One region of the Paenibacillus sp. V4I5 genome, then DNA from elsewhere that is predicted to be linked to it. Evidence: riboswitches for the same ligand, from Rfam matches in the RefSeq annotation. Region 1 holds a riboswitch; each other region holds the start of a gene.
The links. Region 1 has a riboswitch for cyclic di-GMP ahead of QFZ78_RS10200 (putative bifunctional diguanylate cyclase/phosphodiesterase). Riboswitches for the same ligand answer to the same signal wherever they lie in the genome.
Positions count from the first base shown of each region.

Region 1 (5,777 bases):
TACTCCATTCTGGTACACGTTTACCGCACTAACGACGCTTGGTCTTGCTTATGGAATAATTTTCACCATTACTACAATCGGTTCACAGCAGCTTGTAGAAGCGAACCAGAAGGGGATTTCCACCTCGCTTCAGCTCTTTGCACGGAATATTGGAACAGCGGTCAGCGTAACCATCATGGGGGCAATCCTTACTAAATCCAGCGTCTTTTATACGGGTATTCACGGCATGTTCGTATTTGGACTTTTGGCAAGCTTACTTTCATTGGCCATGCCGTTTGCTATTCGCTCGGTGTCCAATCTGAAAAGCCAGAAGACGGAGTAACATCCGCATTCTGGCTTTTTTCATAAAGCATTTGGACTAGCATTATCATCATGGATCATATAACTCTTTTCAAATAGCTCGGCTGTAAGTGGAACAGATAATAAGTATCCTTGTATATGTTGACAACCAACTCTCTCTAAAAAAGTGAGCTGTTCATGAGTTTCTACACCTACAGCAATGACACTCAATTTTAAACTATATGACATGGCCATAATAGCTTCAATGATAGAAGAATCAGAAATAAAGGTAGAGATGTCTTTAATGATCGATTTATCAATTTTCAAAGTATCGACTGGATACTTATGTAAATAACTTAAAGAAGAATAACCAGTTCCGAAATCATCGATGGAGATTTTAACTCCCTCACGCTTTAAAGCATAAAGCTTTTCCATACAGCTGAGGCTGTTATTCATCAATGCACTTTCGGTAATTTCAAGTTCTAAGTACTTTGCTTCCAGCTCATTTTGATGCAGAATATCAAGAATCATTGTCACCAAATCTTCTTGATGAAACTGAACAGCGGATATATTGATTGCAATAGGAACAGGCTCCATACCTGCAGCTTGCCATTTATTCATTTGTACGCAGGCCGTTTGTAATACCCATTTTCCAATTGCAATAATTTGTCCGGATTCTTCTGCAATAGGAATAAATTCCTTCGGCGAGACGCTTCCTAACTCATGGCTATCCCACCTAAGTAAAGCTTCAACGCCGATGATTGTGCCGGTAGGAATATGGAATTTGGGTTGGTACATCAGGTAAAGCTCATTTTGTTCTCTGGCTGTCCGAAGGGATTGTTCACAGGCACTTCTCCTCGAATGAATGACACTCAGTTCCTGTTCATAAAAATGATAATGGTTTCCTCCACGTTCTTTGGCCCGATACATCGCTTGATCGGCATTTTTCAGTAAAACCTCCGGATCTTCTCCATCGATAGGATACAAAGAGATACCAATACTGGTGGAAACAAAAATATTTCGCCCATCGATTTGGAAAGGAGCTTCCAATTGTTGAATGATTTTCTCCGCTTGCACAGCTGCTGACTTCCGATTTCCGAAAGGGAACAAAATCACAAATTCATCGCCACTTAGTCTGGAGACAATGCTTTGTGCAAACAAGCTTTCTGAGAGCAATGCGGAGAACTTTTGCAAAACAAGATCTCCTAAGTGATGGCCTAAGGTATCGTTGATGTGCTTAAACCGATTTACATCAAGGAAAAGTAGCGCTAAGCTTTGCTTATGTTGTTTGGCGTTGTTTAACGCATCATGGAAAAGCTGATTGAACTGGTTGCGATTCGGCAAACCTGTCAGAAGATCAAAGTAAGCTAGCTGCTGTATCATTACTTCAGATTTCTTTTTTTCAGTCAGATCGCGAAGATAAGCTGTATAGACAAGCTTTCCTTTATACGGAGTGCTCGTAATCGTTATTTCTGCCGGAAATACGCTGCCATCCGATCGAAATGCTTTCAATTCGATTCGCTTACCGATAATCGTCTCGTCTTTAGCCGTGAACAGCAGATTTAAGAAGGTTGTCTCCTGGCCATCTTTTTCAAAAAGAAAATCAATTAACGTAAGCCCTAGAGCTTCTTTGCGTTCGTATCCAAAAATGGCTTCTGCCGCAGGATTAAACGCAATGATCTTCCCACTTGAATTAAGCAACATGATACAATCGATAGCAGACTCTAAAAGGGAAGCTTTGAGTGCTGTTTGGTTAGTAAAGGATATGTAAAGAGCAGTTATTGAAATAATGAACGTTAGCAGTATGAGGTAAATAGGATAACTATCTATTAGCGTAAGATGCATGAATCAACCTCATTTCGTATAAATAAAAAAGTCCATCCCGAATGAAAGGATGAACTCCTTGACTCGGTAACCTGTCGTCCATAGCATCCAATTAGGGGTGCCTTAGGTCATGGCTTTGCGTCGCATTGTTTCCAATGGTTTGCTTTTGACGATTCTATATATGTAGTTCAAAAGGCACTAGTTAATGATGTAAAAAGCTTATATACCAGTTAATACGCCTCATTATAATTAGTTAAAAATGACGTGTCTATAGCGGTATTTACATATAATTAGCGAAAAATGTCGAATTCAACTAAAAAAAATTAATAATGCTAATTTCTTAAAATTTCTATAGTTCTAGAGATGGATAGGTGAGGTTTAATGAGTACATCAAGTCAAGTTCGAGGCATTATTTTTGATATGGATAATACACTGCTGAGGTCTAGCATTAATTTCCAAATGATGAAAAAGCAAGTGGCGGACTACCTTACAGAGAATGATTTACTGCCAGTTGGTTTCCCGATTCAAGAGCATACCACATCAACCATGATTGAGCATGTGAAAGCGAATGGGATACCTGAAGAGTCCTATAATGAAGTAATGAATATGGTCGTTCAACATGAACTAATAGGCATGGAGGGTGCAGGACTGGAATCCCATGTTTCCGAGCTTCTAAATGTTTTAATGACGGGCTATGTCCTGGTTATTGTTACAAATAATTCATACAAGGCCGCAGTACATGCGTTGGAAACGACTGGAATTCATCCATACTTTGATTTGATCATCGGAAGAGAGCAGATGAATGCCATGAAACCATCTCCCTCCGGGTACTTAGCTGCTAAGCAGCATTTTCCACAAATTCTTGAGAACGAATGGATATCGATCGGTGATTCGTGGATAGATGGCAGAGCATCCGTTGATGCAGGAGTTCCCTTTATCAGCTATGGGCCAAACGGACATCTGATGAAGGAGAAGGGAATCACCCCTATAGCGCATATTGACAGCTTGCTTAAGTTGTTAGATTATGTGTAGATAATGTAAAACGAAAGTAGTGAATAAAGATGTTAGTGAATGTGAAATCCCGACTTTACGAAATTGAAATACAAGAACTGCTGAGTTACAGCGTTTTCCCCGATCAGGAGGCGCTGCAACCTGTCATTGAGCGTTATGAAAATGATGCTAATCTATGGTTGTTTGGATATGAATCCGAAGGTATCTTGGTGGGCATCATCGGCTTTAAGCTCAGTGATAATCAGGAGATGACGATCACTCATCTGGCCGTTGAACCGGAGAGCAGAGGGGTAGGCTTTGGACGGGGAATTATCCTTGAAATTATTGAAGATATGCACCCTGTTCGAATCGTGGCTGAAACGGATGAAGAGTCAGTCCAATTTTATCGGAATATTGGGTTCGTTATTCGCAGCCTTGGGGAGAAGTATCCAGGTGTTGAGCGTTTCCTATGTACCTATGAGGTAGAAGAAGCGGAAGAGGATTAAAGCGGCAGGTATGGATAAAATTATTGCTGAGAAGCAAAGACAATTAGACGAATGGGCGAAAACGAACAAAAAATAATCATTAAATAAGGAGAGAGCTGCATTCCACGCTTTGGCGTAGGTTGCGGCTTTTTCATTCTCCGAGCAACATCGGTAAGATTACTTTTGGGCCTTGGACTAAAGTAAGTGTCATGTTAGGAGGCTTTTCGCATATATTGTGTTAGATTATTAACTTAAAAAAAAGACTGAAAGCGATTTCGTTTCGTCATTTTAAGTGACAAAATTCACAATGCTGACAAGCTCAGATCCGTTTGCTGTCGAATGTGCAAGCAAGTTTCCTAAGAAATAGGAGGGTGCAGAGATGCTGCATATAGTCGTTTGTATTAAGCAGGTACCTGACTCTAGAGAAATTCGCATTGACCCCAAAAATAATACGTTAATTCGCCAAGGTGTCCCAAGTATCGTGAACTTCTATGATATGCATGGGCTGGAAGAGGCGCTCCGTATTAAGGATGAACAGGGGGCAAGGATTACAGTAGTCACAATGGGACCTCCGCCAGCGGAGAAAGGATTAAAGGAATGCATCTCCCTCGGGGCAGACGATGCTGTGTTGGTGACGGATCGCGGCTTCGCGGGAGCGGACACGCTGGCGACATCGTACGTTGTTGCCCGAACCATCCGTAAAATTGCTGAAACGTGGGGACCGGTGGATATCGTTTTTTGCGGCAAACAAACGCTGGACGGCGACACGGGGCAAGTTGGGCCAGGCGTCGCATGCCGATTGGATTTGGAACAGCTTACTTATGTAAACAAAGTTGTTGATGTGGATGAAAAGCGGCGAAAAGTTCGTGTGCATCGGCTCTTGGAAGATGGCATAGAAGTCGTTGAGACAAGCATGCCGGTGCTGATCACGGCGCTGAAGGAACTGAATAAGGTGAGACGAGCATCGCTGCCCGGTATGATTCGGGCTGCGCGTTATAAGCCGACTGTTTGGACGACAGCTGATTTTCCGGATCTTGAAAGAGCGAAAATCGGGCTAAAAGGCTCACCAACGATCGTAGCCAAAACATGGGTGCCCGAGATAAAAGCGGTTAAAACGCACATGATCGCGTTTGATTCACCAGAAGAAGCCGCTGCTCAGCTAGCCGATCAGCTCATGACGAAAGAGATGCAGACTTTGTTAGACTGGTCTTCGTGAAAGAAAAGCAGGGGTACTACCTAAACTCTGAATCACCGTTATGGGAATGGAGGAAGATACGATGACAAATGAACAAACACACGACCAGCCTGAAGCGTCGATGCCCGATTGGTCGGCATATCGGGGGGTATTAATCGTTGTAGAGCAGCGAGATGGAGCTGCGAAGAAGGTTTCCTGGCAGCTGCTGGGCGAAGGCAAGAAGCTGGCCACGAAGCTTGACGCGCCGCTCATGGCGCTTGTGATCGGTGAGAATGTGGCTCACCTCGCCGATGAAGCCGTGCATTACGGCGCGGATAAGGTGTTCCTATGCGAAGCACCTGAGCTTCGCACCTACCGGACTCGGCCATACAGCCGTGTCTGCTTGAAACTGATCGAGGAAGCGAAGCCCGAGATCGTGCTGTTCGGCGCGACAGCGACGGGCCGCGACTTGGCAGGTGCGATAGCGACACACCTGCCGACGGGGCTGACTGCCGACACGACGCAGCTAGACGTGGAGCCGCCGCCGTCAAGGCTGCTGCTGGCCAGCCGGCCGGCTTTTTCCGAGAAGATGATGGCCACCATCCTCTGTAAGCAGTACCGGCCGCAGATGGCGACGGCGCGCGCCGGGGTGTTTCAGGCGCTGCCGAAGGACGCGACGCGCCAAGGCGAAATCATTCGCATCGAGGCGACGATGCGAGAGGAAGAGATTGCCGCGCAGGTGCTCGACTTCCTGCGCGAAACAGGCAAGCTCAATCTCGAGGATGCCGAGATTATCGTGGCAGGGGGCCGCGGACTTGGCGGGCCTGATGCTTTCGGGCTGCTCGCCGAGCTAGCGGATGCGCTCGGCGGCGTCGTTGGCGCATCGCGTGCCGCGGTCGATGCGGGCTGGATCGGGCATGAGCACCAGGTTGGTCAAACCGGTGCCACGGTCAGGCCAAAGCTATACTTCGCCATCGGCATTTCCGGTGCAGTTCAGCATACCGTAGGTATGAGCCATGCGGACG
Region 1 covers NZ_JAUSZB010000002.1:1,754,221-1,759,997, reverse strand. The annotation lists gene QFZ78_RS10205 (MFS transporter) at 1-322, shown strand, start outside; gene QFZ78_RS10200 (putative bifunctional diguanylate cyclase/phosphodiesterase) at 343-2,124, opposite strand; cyclic di-GMP riboswitch class I at 2,187-2,278, opposite strand; gene QFZ78_RS10195 (HAD family hydrolase) at 2,485-3,135, shown strand; gene QFZ78_RS10190 (GNAT family N-acetyltransferase) at 3,177-3,599, shown strand; gene QFZ78_RS38490 (DUF3502 domain-containing protein) at 3,610-3,675, shown strand; gene QFZ78_RS10185 (electron transfer flavoprotein subunit beta/FixA family protein) at 3,958-4,794, shown strand; gene QFZ78_RS10180 (electron transfer flavoprotein subunit alpha/FixB family protein) at 4,856-5,777, shown strand, end outside.

Region 2 (5,777 bases), 5.7 Mb from region 1:
ATTTAAGTTGCTAATGTTTATTAAAAAATGGCAATTAGAGCAAACTGTTATTTAAATTATCCGAAGGGCCTACTCGACCGGTGGGTTATTTTTATGTCTTCGCATATACTCTTTCACGGCCTCTACCACAACATCAACCATCTTCTTATTCTGTTTCGCGGCGAATATCTTTAACTCAGTATGGAATTGTTCATCGAAATCAAATGTTGCTTTTTTCTTATTTACAGGTTTCTGTATACCTGTATTTACAGTTTCCTGTATTTCTTGACTCCGCCGTTTTCCTAATAACTGTTCAATCGCATCACGCTTGGACACGCTGCTCCAGCTCCTCGACAAAATTTCTATAATTGCTTAATGCCGATGTATCCATATTACTGTATTCCTGTATTCCTGTAATAGAAAACTCCTTGATTCTATTTCTTCGCTTTATTTCCGATCGAAACACAACTCCCTCGTATTCTCTCCTTACCCTATCAATGATTGTTTTATCAATGATTGTTCTAGAATCGATCATTGTTGGCAATATGCCGCATAAAACAAGGTCCAGTTTTTTAACCTCTTTGATGTGAATCATTGTTGCGATGTATCTGTCCAGCGCGTCATAACACATTGGTTCGCATTGTAGCATGACGATTGCATAGTCGGAAGCTACTAAACCATTAATCGTGTGCTCTCCGAGATTTGGAGGTAAATCAATAAGTATGTAGTCGTATCTGGCCTTTACTTTATGTAGTGTATCTCTCAAAATGGTCGAACTCATTGAAGGATTTTGATGGATAAGCATGGGCAGAGTTGCAAGCATTTCATCAGCCGGAATGAAGTGAAGGTTGTAGGTTAACTTGCGGATGTAGGGGGTGGGATTCATGTTTTTACATGCCTCAAAAATAGTCATTTTGGAGTAATCGTGTATATCTCGTTGAGTAAGAAACTGTGTCAAATTGCCTTGGCTATCGAAGTCGACACAGAGAACCTTGTACTTCTTAGAGAGAAGATACCCCGTGATGGCCGTGGTTGTCGTTTTGCCAACGCCGCCTTTTTGATTACCGATTGAAATAATGGCTCCCATAACCCATTCCTCCTTATTTCTGTAAACCTTTATTCCTGTATATAGTTCTACAATAGATCTATTTAAAAGGGGGTCATGCACGGTCAAGTTGAGAGTGTATTCGGCAACCATAGCGCCAGGAATTTCTCTTTCAAATCAATTTTCTGTATATGTATCCATAAGGTCACTTTTCGCCAAAATAATAGGACCTCAACAAAACTACGAATGAACAAAGAATGATTAGAACCACCAGCGGTTTATTCGAAAATCCGATGCCCAAAATATGACAGAAAGTAGATAGAAAGCATATATATCAAACTTTGGAAAAACAGATACATGTAAAACCGTAATCATTAGTAGAGTAAGAATGAATCCGTATCGAAATACATAATCACGGCTAAATAAGTGATGGTCCAAAAAGTTGAATGGCGAGGCATTCAGGTGGAGAGCATTGTGGGCATTCACGAACTCAGTACCTTTTTTACAGCTTCAGCTACCCTGTCTTTATCAAAAGGCTTCACAATAAAATCTCTAGCGCCAAGGGTAATGGCTTCAATAACAAAGGATTGTTGCCCCATTGCGGATACCATAATGATCTTTGAATCGCTCTTGTAACTTTTAATTTCCTTTAATGCCGTAATACCATCCATCTCGGGCATTGTGATATCCAACGTAATCATGTCAGGTGAATGCTGTAAAAAAAGAGAGATGGCCTCAAGTCCATTCGATGCTTCGGCTACAATTTCATGCCCTAATTCTAAGAGGATGTTCTTAATCATCAATCGCATAAAGATAGAATCATCAACAACCATTAGTCTCGCCATATTAATTATCACCTTTCAGAGGGACTTTCTACCTAGCTATTTACTGTTATAGAACATAAGGAAAACTCCCCTTAAAAGAAGAATAAGGGGAGTTGTGGATATATCCCTTCCTTCGGTAACTGGCAAGCATAGCGAAGTATTTCGCCTTAGCTCCTTTAGCTTTGCGTCACTAATTTTCATTAGCTTTGCTCTTATCGTTTAGCAGAAGAATTACTATGTATTCTAAAGTATAGCACTCTTAATACTAGTAATAAAGTACTAGTATTAAAAGTTTCAGCGAGGCAGCCCTTGATTTATGTTAACCAAGATGAGTTATGCTGCCCGAATCCGTCGCGAATATCAAGCAATATTTGTAAGACATTCGGGAAATTGGATCATTTAGATGTGTTATAGGTAAATAATGCCCGATTTCAGTGAGAAAGACGAACGATTCTCTTGATTAATTCTGAAATCCTATGTATTATTAAGATAGATTTTAACGCATAAGGGTTGATAATTGATCTTGAAGGTGATTCCATGCCACAACTAGATTCTAATGAATACAAGAAGAAGCTGTGTCACCTCTATAACGAAATCTCCAAAGAGTTGTTTGGGTTTGGCACAACATTGCTGAAGGTTTCAATTGATCAGAATATTATTACTTTTCATGCCAAGCACCGCCGCTCACCGCGTTCAACTGCATTGGAAGGCGAGGCGCCAACGCTCAAACACGAAGTCGATTTTTATATGTCCTCTATATACAAGAAGAGAATCCGGGACAGGCTGGAGCAAGAACTGGGCTTATCCATGGATGCGGTATTAAGGGATTATGATCCGCCGACGCAATGGGCAATAACGAACATTATTCTTAAACAAACCGAATAGTTTAGTCGAAGGTGTTCTCTTTTGATTTATCTTAAGAGGAAACCACATGTATACCAATAGATGTCACTTTGCATTGTTTACAATGAAGAGTGCTCTTGATTAGAAGCTTCTTTCTATCAAGGGTACTTTTCTTTTTTTTTTGTATAGCTGGATTTAAGGCGAAACGCGCATATTTCTGGGGTCATGAAGAATACTAGTAAAAATTTAACAGGGGATTCACGCATTAAAATTATACATGATAAAACTTGGGAGGACGATGAATGATGAGACAAAAAATGGTTCGTGGTTTAATTTCTTTATCTGTAGTAGGACTAGCCTTAACAGGTTGCGGCACGAAGGACCAGGGTAATACAAGTGGAGCTACGACAGCACCCACAGCAGCTGCCACAGCGGCATCCAAAGGGGAACCTACAACTTTAATCATTTCCACCTGGGGTTTTGCGGATGATTTCTTTAAGAAAGAAGTGTACGCGCCGTTTGAGAAGGAGCATAATGCCAAGATTGTTCTGGAGATAGGAAATAACGCAGAACGTATGAACAAAGTGAAGCAGGGCAGCTCGAGTGTGGATCTCATTTATTTATCTGACTATTACGCACAACAAGGAATTGAAGCGGGACTGTTCGATAAGATCGACCGCAGTAGGATTCCGAATTTGAAAGACATTTATGATCTGGCCAAGGCGCCGCTGGGTGAAGATTATGGTCCAGCCTACACGGTAGGTCGACTAGGCATTGCTTACAATCCGAAAGCAACAACCAAAGAAATCAAGTCATGGAGCGACCTATGGAGTCCAGAACTCTCCAAAAAGCTGACACTTCCTAACATCACGGGGACAACTGGCCCAATGGTCTTGGATGCAGCATCTGTCGTTGCTGGAAATGCTACGTTTAATGAGGATCAAGCTTTTGCAAAAATTAAGGAGTTGAACAAAGGAGTCGTTAAATACTACGGCCAAACCTCCGAATTCGTAAACATGTTCGCACAAGGGGAAATTGCTGCTGGTCCTATCATGGAAATGTACGTGAAGGATTTGAAAGCAGCTGTGCCAGAAACGAAGTTCGTCTCCCCGCAAGAAGGAGCTTACGCCGTAATGAACACGGTCAACGTGATTAAAGGAAGTAAAAACAAGCAGCTGGCTGAGGATTTCATCAACTGGCATTTGAGCAAGGAAGTACAGGAGAAATCAGCGAAAGCGAAAGTAGATTCACCTGTAAACACAACACTTCAGCTTTCGCCTGAAGAAGCTACAGGGATTACCTATGGCGCAGACGTGGTGAATAAACTTCGCAAATTGGATATGAAATTCGTCAATCAGAATCTCAAAGCATGGATTGCCCGCTTCAACAAGGAAGTTGCTCAATAAATAAAATCAATCAAGGGTATATGCTTATATACCCTTGATTTCTTCAATAGGACTTAAAGGGGGCTTAGTCATGAAAAAGAAGGTCATCCTAGATGTAGACACGGGTGTGGATGATGCGCTAGGTATTCTTTTGGCCATTCGCAGCGGAGACATGGATGTTCTCGGAATTACAACCGTGAATGGCAACGTTTCTCTGGATCAAGCGACCAAGAATACATGTAAGATCCTCCAACTGCTTGGGATGGAAGAGAAGATTCCGGTCGTTAAAGGGGCAGACAAGCCTTTGATGCGAGCTTCTCACTTTGAGCATCATGTCCATGGCAATGACGGGCTTGGCGGCGCTTTAAGCGATATGCCGGTTCATATGCAGACGACCGCTGGACATGCCTCCGATTTTATCGTGGAACAAGTACGGAAGCACGCCGGAGAAGTCACGTTGGTTATGACCGCGCCGTTAACGAATCTGGCATTGGCGGTTATGAAGCATCCTGATCTGATTCATCAGGTCAAGGAAGTCATTGTGATGGGGGGCGTCGTTCAAGGCTTCGGCAATGTAACGCCCACGGCGGAATACAATATGTTTGTCGATCCGGAAGCCGCGAAGATCGTTTTCCAGGCAGGTTTTCCATCCTTAACCCTTGTAGGATTGGATGTGACGCGTAAAGCGCTGCTGACCGATGAACATATCCGTGAGCTCGGAGATTCTCCCATAGCCCGCTATGTTCAGGAAAGCACCGCGAATTATATGAAGCGTTACTATGAACGTAACGGAGTTCGGGCCTGTGCGCTTCATGATCCACTTGCAGTCGGAGTGGCTCTGAATAAACAGTTGGTCACGACACGCCATTATTACGTTGATGTCGAAACCCGAAGCGAGCTGTGCGACGGACAGACCGTATGCGATTTCCAGAACCGCTTGTCCAAAGAGGCTAATGTTCATGTGTGTACGGATGTATCGGCTGACGAATTCCTCCAGCTTTTTATACACGCCTTGCGTGCCTAGCGAACCCAGGAACAGGAGTAAAGCTACATGAAAAAAACGTACTTATTTTTATTATTGCTACCGGGACTACTGTTCCTGACGATTTTCATGGTGATACCGATCTTTCTCACGATAGGTTCAACCTTTTTCGATAAAGGGACGTTTACGCTGGGAGGGTACTTAAGTTTCTTTAAAGACCCTTATTTTCTCAAGATCGTGTGGACGACGCTGCGTGTCAGCTTGGTAACCACCCTATTTTGCATATTGCTTGGATTTCCTGTGGCTTACTTCATCTCCAAACAGAGTCCGAGACAAAAGGCGATCTTACTTGCATTAGCTATTTTCCCGCTGCTTACGAGCTCGGTTGTCAGGTCGTTCAGCTGGATGATTATTTTAGGTAAAAAAGGGCTGCTTAATAATGCCTTGATGGCCATTGGTATCATCCAAGAGCCACTCAATATTTTGTATACACCAGCTGCGATGATGATTGGTCTTCTCCATTTGTTTCTTCCGCTCATCATTATTACGTTGGTCGGTGTTCTTGAGAATATAGATCCGGATCTGATCAAAGCGGCGGAGAGCTTGGGAGCTAACCGATTTACGGCTTTCGTCAAGGTCATCGTTCCGCTTAGTGTACCGGGATTAATTATAGGCAGTATCCTTGTATTTGTCGGAAGTTTAACAGCTTATACGACACC
Region 2 covers NZ_JAUSZB010000002.1:7,451,669-7,457,445, forward strand. The annotation lists gene QFZ78_RS35430 (hypothetical protein) at 70-315, opposite strand; gene QFZ78_RS35435 (ParA family protein) at 302-1,066, opposite strand; gene QFZ78_RS35440 (response regulator) at 1,507-1,869, opposite strand; cyclic di-GMP riboswitch class I at 1,981-2,069, opposite strand; gene QFZ78_RS35445 (hypothetical protein) at 2,386-2,733, shown strand; gene QFZ78_RS35450 (ABC transporter substrate-binding protein) at 2,997-4,097, shown strand; gene QFZ78_RS35455 (nucleoside hydrolase) at 4,168-5,100, shown strand; gene QFZ78_RS35460 (ABC transporter permease) at 5,128-5,777, shown strand, end outside.
Region 2: it holds a riboswitch for cyclic di-GMP, as region 1 does, so the genes downstream of both, QFZ78_RS35440 (response regulator) here and QFZ78_RS10200 (putative bifunctional diguanylate cyclase/phosphodiesterase) in region 1, are expected to answer to the same signal.

Region 3 (5,777 bases), 2.6 Mb from region 1:
CTTTCAGCTTATGTGTAATGAGAATGATGGATTTGCCCTCTTTCACAAGATTGCGCATAATCACCATCAATTCACTAATCTCTTGCGGCGTTAGTACTGCTGTAGGCTCATCAAAAATAAGAATATCGGCGCCGCGATACAGCGTTTTCAATATTTCCACACGCTGCTGCATACCGACGGAGATATCTTCAATTCTCGCTTTTGGATCCACACGCAAACCATATTGCTCCGATAACTTGCGTACTTTGTCTTGCGCTGTTTTGTAATCAATTTTGGACCCTTTTTTGGGCTCCATACCCAAAATGATGTTTTCTGTCACGGTAAATGGTTGAACCAGCTTGAAATGCTGATGCACCATACCAATGCCAAGCTCGATAGCACGATTCGGGCTATCGATAAATACTTCCTTGCCTTGCACTTTAATATTGCCTTCATCCGGCTGATAAAGTCCGAACACAATGTTCATTAGTGTTGATTTACCCGCACCATTTTCGCCAAGCAAGGCATGAATTTCACCCTTCATCAGCTTTAAGCTAATGGCATCATTCGCCACTATTCCTGGAAACCGCTTCGTAATGTTGCTAAGTTCAACAACAGGGACTACTTCATTCATCAGATCACCCTAAGGATCAATTTTTTTAATTACCTCTAAAACTAAAGAACAAGGCTAGTTATTATAACTAGCCTTGTTTGAACAGAAGTACACATATCGTTCGTAACCGCTACGACTTTTATACCTGCATTAAGGTTTTTCAGGAACTTTGATTTCGCCGCTAATAATTTTTGCTTTGAACTCGTCAACTTTTTTCAAGATTTCAGGTGTTACGTTTTTCTTGGAAGTTTCAGGAAGGCCTACGCCATCGTCTTTAAGACCAAGTGTAACGACTTTACCACCTTGGAATTTGTTGTCAATAACATCTTTGGATACACGAGCAACCGCTGTGTCAACACGTTTCAACATGGAAGTCAGTGTTACTTCATCACCGAACTCAAGGGATTGATCTTTATCTACGCCGATAACCCAAACTTTTTTACCGTTTTTCGCACGGTCTTTTGCTTCGTTGAACACACCATTACCTGTGGAACCAGCTGCGTGGAAAATGACATCAGCGCCATCGTTGTAGATGGTTGCTGCTGCTGCTTTACCAAGGTCAGGCTTATCGAAAGCGCCTGTATAGTTAATTTGTACTTTGGCATTTGGATTAACCGCTTTAACACCAGCTACGAAACCAGCTTCAAAACGTTTGATAACCGGGATGTCGATACCCCCAACAAAACCGATTTTGTTCGATTTAGTTGTTAGACCTGCAACCACACCAACAAGGTAAGAACCTTCTTGCTCTGAGAACGTTACGGACTCAACGTTTGGAGCTTCAACAACATTATCAATGATCGCTAATTTAGCATTTGGGTTTTGTGTTGCTACTGTTTTAAGTGCATCACCCATCAAGAAGCCGATACCCCAAGTCAGGTTGTAACCGTCTTTAACGAATTGGTTTAAGTTAGGTGTATAATCCGCATCGCCTTTAGATTCAAGGTTTTTCACTTTCGCTCCTGTTTGTTTCTCAAGAGCCTTCAAGCCTTCCCATGCGCTTTGGTTAAAAGATTTATCGTTGACGCCACCAATATCGGTAACCATTCCGATTTTGAAGTCTTTACCGCTGGTGTTGCTTGGCGCCGCTGAAGCTGTTGCCGCTGCAGTAGTAGCCGGAGTTGCTGAAGCCGCCGGTTTCGTTTCTTCTTTTTTGGCACAGCCGGAAAGAGCTAATGCAGAAACCGTTACAGCCATAAGAGCTGTTGAAAGCATTTTCTTCATGATTATTACCCCCATAAGATCATTTAATTTAAAACCATGAAATCTCACATTGTAGGTTGACCACAATTAGTTAAATTATGTAAGACTGCCTATAGATGAGTGTATCATTTTGAAACCTATGAGAAAAGCGATACACCAGCAAAATAACATAATTCGTTATGTCATACAAGTTGACATGGTCTTTTTGTAAGCCCCTACAATATAGGTTCCAAGCCCCAATTATTTATTATACTACCACTGGTTAATAAAATCTAGATTACCCTTTGTTAATTTTATCGTTCATAAGTCGCAGGAATTGTTCGGGTCCTAAAGGGCTGCTAAACAGCACTCCTTGCACTTCCGTACACTGCAAAAGTCTTAAGTGCTCCAGCTGTTCCTCTGTTTCGACACCTTTTGCAATTAAATTTAGACCTAGACGGTGAGCCATACGAATAATGGCAGCAGCCAGCAGCTGATTCTCATCGTCGTCTACCAAATCCCGGATCAATGTGCTATCCAATTTAACGCTATCGAGCGGCATACCTTCGAGCCCGCTTCGTGTAAATAAACCTGTACACAAGTCATCCATAACGATACGTACACCGAACTTCTTCAGCATAATCAATTTCTCGCTAGCCTCTTGTACATTGGAAGATGTGATACTTTCCGTAAGGTCCAGTTCCACCAACATCGGATCTATACCTGTCTCTTTCAAAACAACGGCAATTTCCTCAATAAAATGCTCATCTTTAAACTGTGAAGCCGTTACGGCTAGGGTCATTCTCAGCGGTGCGTAGCCCTCATCCTGCCAGATTCTCATCTGTCTGCATGCCGTTCGTACAGCCCATTTCCCGATGGGTAACATGAACCCCATTTCCTCGGCCGCTTTCTTCCAATCCATACTGGATGCGAGGAGGGCGTCTCCCTTGCTCCAATGAATGATCGCTTCCATTCCGATTAATTTCCGGTTTGTTATTTCATATTGAGGCTGATATAGGATTTCAAACCGATTGTTGTCTAAGGCCGATCGAAGCTCTTTCTCCATGTGAGCTTTGCTCTTCACCATGGCATCGATGTCAGAAGCATAGAATTGGAACTGGTTATGTCCTCTGTTTTTGGCCGTATACATCGCTTCATCTGCATACGCCATGAGCTGCTCAGGCAGCATACCGTCTAACGGATACAATGCTATCCCAATACTAGCTGTTATGGTTACAGGCATTCCATCTAGGATAAAAGGCTCTTCCAGAGCCATTTGAATTCGGGAAGCTACAACTCTTGCATCTTCAGGCTTTGCAAAAGATTCTAGTAAAATAGTAAACTCGTCGCCACCTTGTCGGTACACCGTATCCGACCCCCGCAGGCAGCTCAGCAAACGTTCTGCTGCAAGGCGAATTAAACGATCACCATAAGCATGACCTAATGAATCGTTGACATCCTTGAATCGGTCCATGTCCAAGAACATAACAGCCGCCAGCTGTTCATTGCGTTGCGCATGCAGGAGTGCCCGCTCCAGTCGGTCATTAAACAATCGGCGATTGGGTAATCCTGTCAATGTATCGTGATACGCCAGAAAGGCTAGTTGTTTGCTCTTTTCTTCCTGCTCTCTACTAGTAAGAAGCAGTTGCCCTACACTCTTCGCAAAAAATAGACAGATTAGTGCTTGAACAAGCATACTAATGAAAACGTAAGGCGAAAAGGAGAAAGAAGAAGCAGCAAGTAGATTAATGGTCAACAAAAAGAAGCCCAGCACGCCCAGATAGACCAACGTTTGCGCTTTCATATGCTGTATCCACTTAGAAAGTATGCCTTTCATTCTTGAACCTCCTTATCTGATATGAGAAAAAAGGCTATTCCGAATCGGAATAGCCGTAGGTGTACCTGTCTAGGTAAACTGCAACCTGTCGGCAGCCCAGCCATCATTGTTGCAAAGGCAACCTTAGACCTGCAGCTTTGCGTCCTTACCTTTCGATAAGTTTGCCTTTACGATATTAAGGGAATTCATGGGACTAATTAACTATATCATATCCATTCCGCATTTGGCTAATTTTCCTTAAATAAGCAAATTAAAGAGCTTGGGATCCTTATTTATTTCTATATAGCCATAATCCTTCTGGGATAGGCGCTCAATAAGCCCCTCATAATCATCTTTATTTTTGAGCTCAATGCCGACCAGCGCCGGAGCATCGTCCCTGTTATTTTTTTTCGTATACTCAAATCGGGTAATGTCGTCTGTGGGTCCTAAGACTTCTTCTAGAAATTCGCGCAATGCCCCAGCACGCTGCGGAAAATTAAGAATAAAGTAGTGCTTCAAGCCTTCATACACGAGTGATCTTTCTTTAATCTGCTGCATACGGTCAATGTCATTGTTGCCGCCGCTGATGATGCAGACTACATTCTTACCGCGAATCTGCTCCCGATAGGTATCAAGTGCTGAAACCGGGAGTGCGCCAGCGGGCTCAATGACAATCGCGTTATTGTTGTAAAGCTCCAGAATGGTTGTACATTCCTTGCCGGAAGGAACAATTACGATATCCTCCAGCTTTTCTTTGCAAATGTCAAAGGTAAGCTCGCCGACCTGCTTTACAGCTGCGCCGTCTACAAACTTCTCAATCGTAGATAAGGTCACGACCTTCCCCTGCTTGAGCGCTTCCGTCATACTTGCCGCGCCTTCTGGCTCAACACCGATAATACGTGTACGTGGAGAAACACTATCCACATACGTCGCAACTCCCGCTGCAAGGCCACCACCACCAATTGTTGCGAAGATGAAATCAGGAGATTCGGGCATTTGATTCAAAATCTCGAGGCCAACTGTGCCTTGCCCGGCAATCGTACGGACATCATCGAAGGGGTGTATGAACACCTTATTCTCTTGAGCACAGTAGGCTTTGGCATGGTTAGACGAATCATCGAATGAATCACCTGTGAGAATAACTTCAACAAAAGATCCGCCAAATAGCTTAACTTGGGAAATCTTTTGTCTAGGCGTTGTCGTTGGCATGAAGATTTTTCCTTCAATACCAAGCTGTTTACAGGAATAAGCCACACCCTGCGCATGATTGCCGGCGCTCGCACACACGACACCCGCTTCGCGTTCCTCCGGTGTTAAACTTTGGATCACGTTATACGCTCCGCGAATTTTGAAAGAACGAACAATTTGCATATCTTCACGTTTAAGATAAACGTTGCATTCATACAAGTTAGAGAGCAGCTCATTGCGTTGCAAAGGCGATGGTTCGATCACCCTGCTGAGCACATGATTGGCCCTAATAATATCTTCCAAACCTACTTTACTGGAAACAACCATTTTCTCTTACTTCCTTTCTCCACATTGTGCTATTAAAGTTTTAAAGATTATTGTAGCACAACTCTGCCCGCCTGTACGAAAATAATATTGGTATAGCTTTATCCTATGTTTCACTTCATGCCCAGCAGGGTATTACATAGCAATACAACTTCAAAGGAGTGATTCAAATGTCGACGCAGCCTCGCAATATCGATATCGAAGAACGCCATGTGGAGAAAAAATCGGATTCCAGTTTAGTTGCTTCTACTTTCATCAAATATGCGGCTTACATCGTCATCATCTTCGGTGTTCTGTATTTCCTAGTTCGTTATGTATTTCCAATGTTCTAAGCTAGGACGTAAGTTGTGTTGTGTCCTCATCAATGAGGGTACGATCACATCTGGAGCTAGCACAACCACAAGAAGCCTCAAACCCACTAACAAGTGGATTAGAGGCTTCTTGTATTTGTTAGGAGAGGTGTTTGCCAACTCCCCTCAACCACTTATTTAGTAATAGTAACGAGGCTGCTCCTGCAGCTCAGACCGTCTTTGCAAGAAACGGTAGAAGGCACTGGCCGCCTGTGCTTTCGTCACTTCTTGTTGAGGTATAAATTGTCCATCGTTCAGAGACATAATATTCAGCCCCACCACAATAGCTGCATCACCAACATTCTTAAGCTTAGCAGCATCTGCG
Region 3 covers NZ_JAUSZB010000002.1:4,355,380-4,361,156, forward strand. The annotation lists gene QFZ78_RS21835 (ABC transporter ATP-binding protein) at 1-613, opposite strand, end outside; gene QFZ78_RS21840 (BMP family lipoprotein) at 743-1,816, opposite strand; gene QFZ78_RS21845 (putative bifunctional diguanylate cyclase/phosphodiesterase) at 2,073-3,611, opposite strand; cyclic di-GMP riboswitch class I at 3,699-3,787, opposite strand; gene ilvA (threonine ammonia-lyase IlvA) at 3,849-5,105, opposite strand; gene QFZ78_RS21855 (hypothetical protein) at 5,273-5,434, shown strand; gene QFZ78_RS21860 (S-layer homology domain-containing protein) at 5,591-5,777, opposite strand, start outside.
Region 3: it holds a riboswitch for cyclic di-GMP, as region 1 does, so the genes downstream of both, QFZ78_RS21845 (putative bifunctional diguanylate cyclase/phosphodiesterase) here and QFZ78_RS10200 (putative bifunctional diguanylate cyclase/phosphodiesterase) in region 1, are expected to answer to the same signal.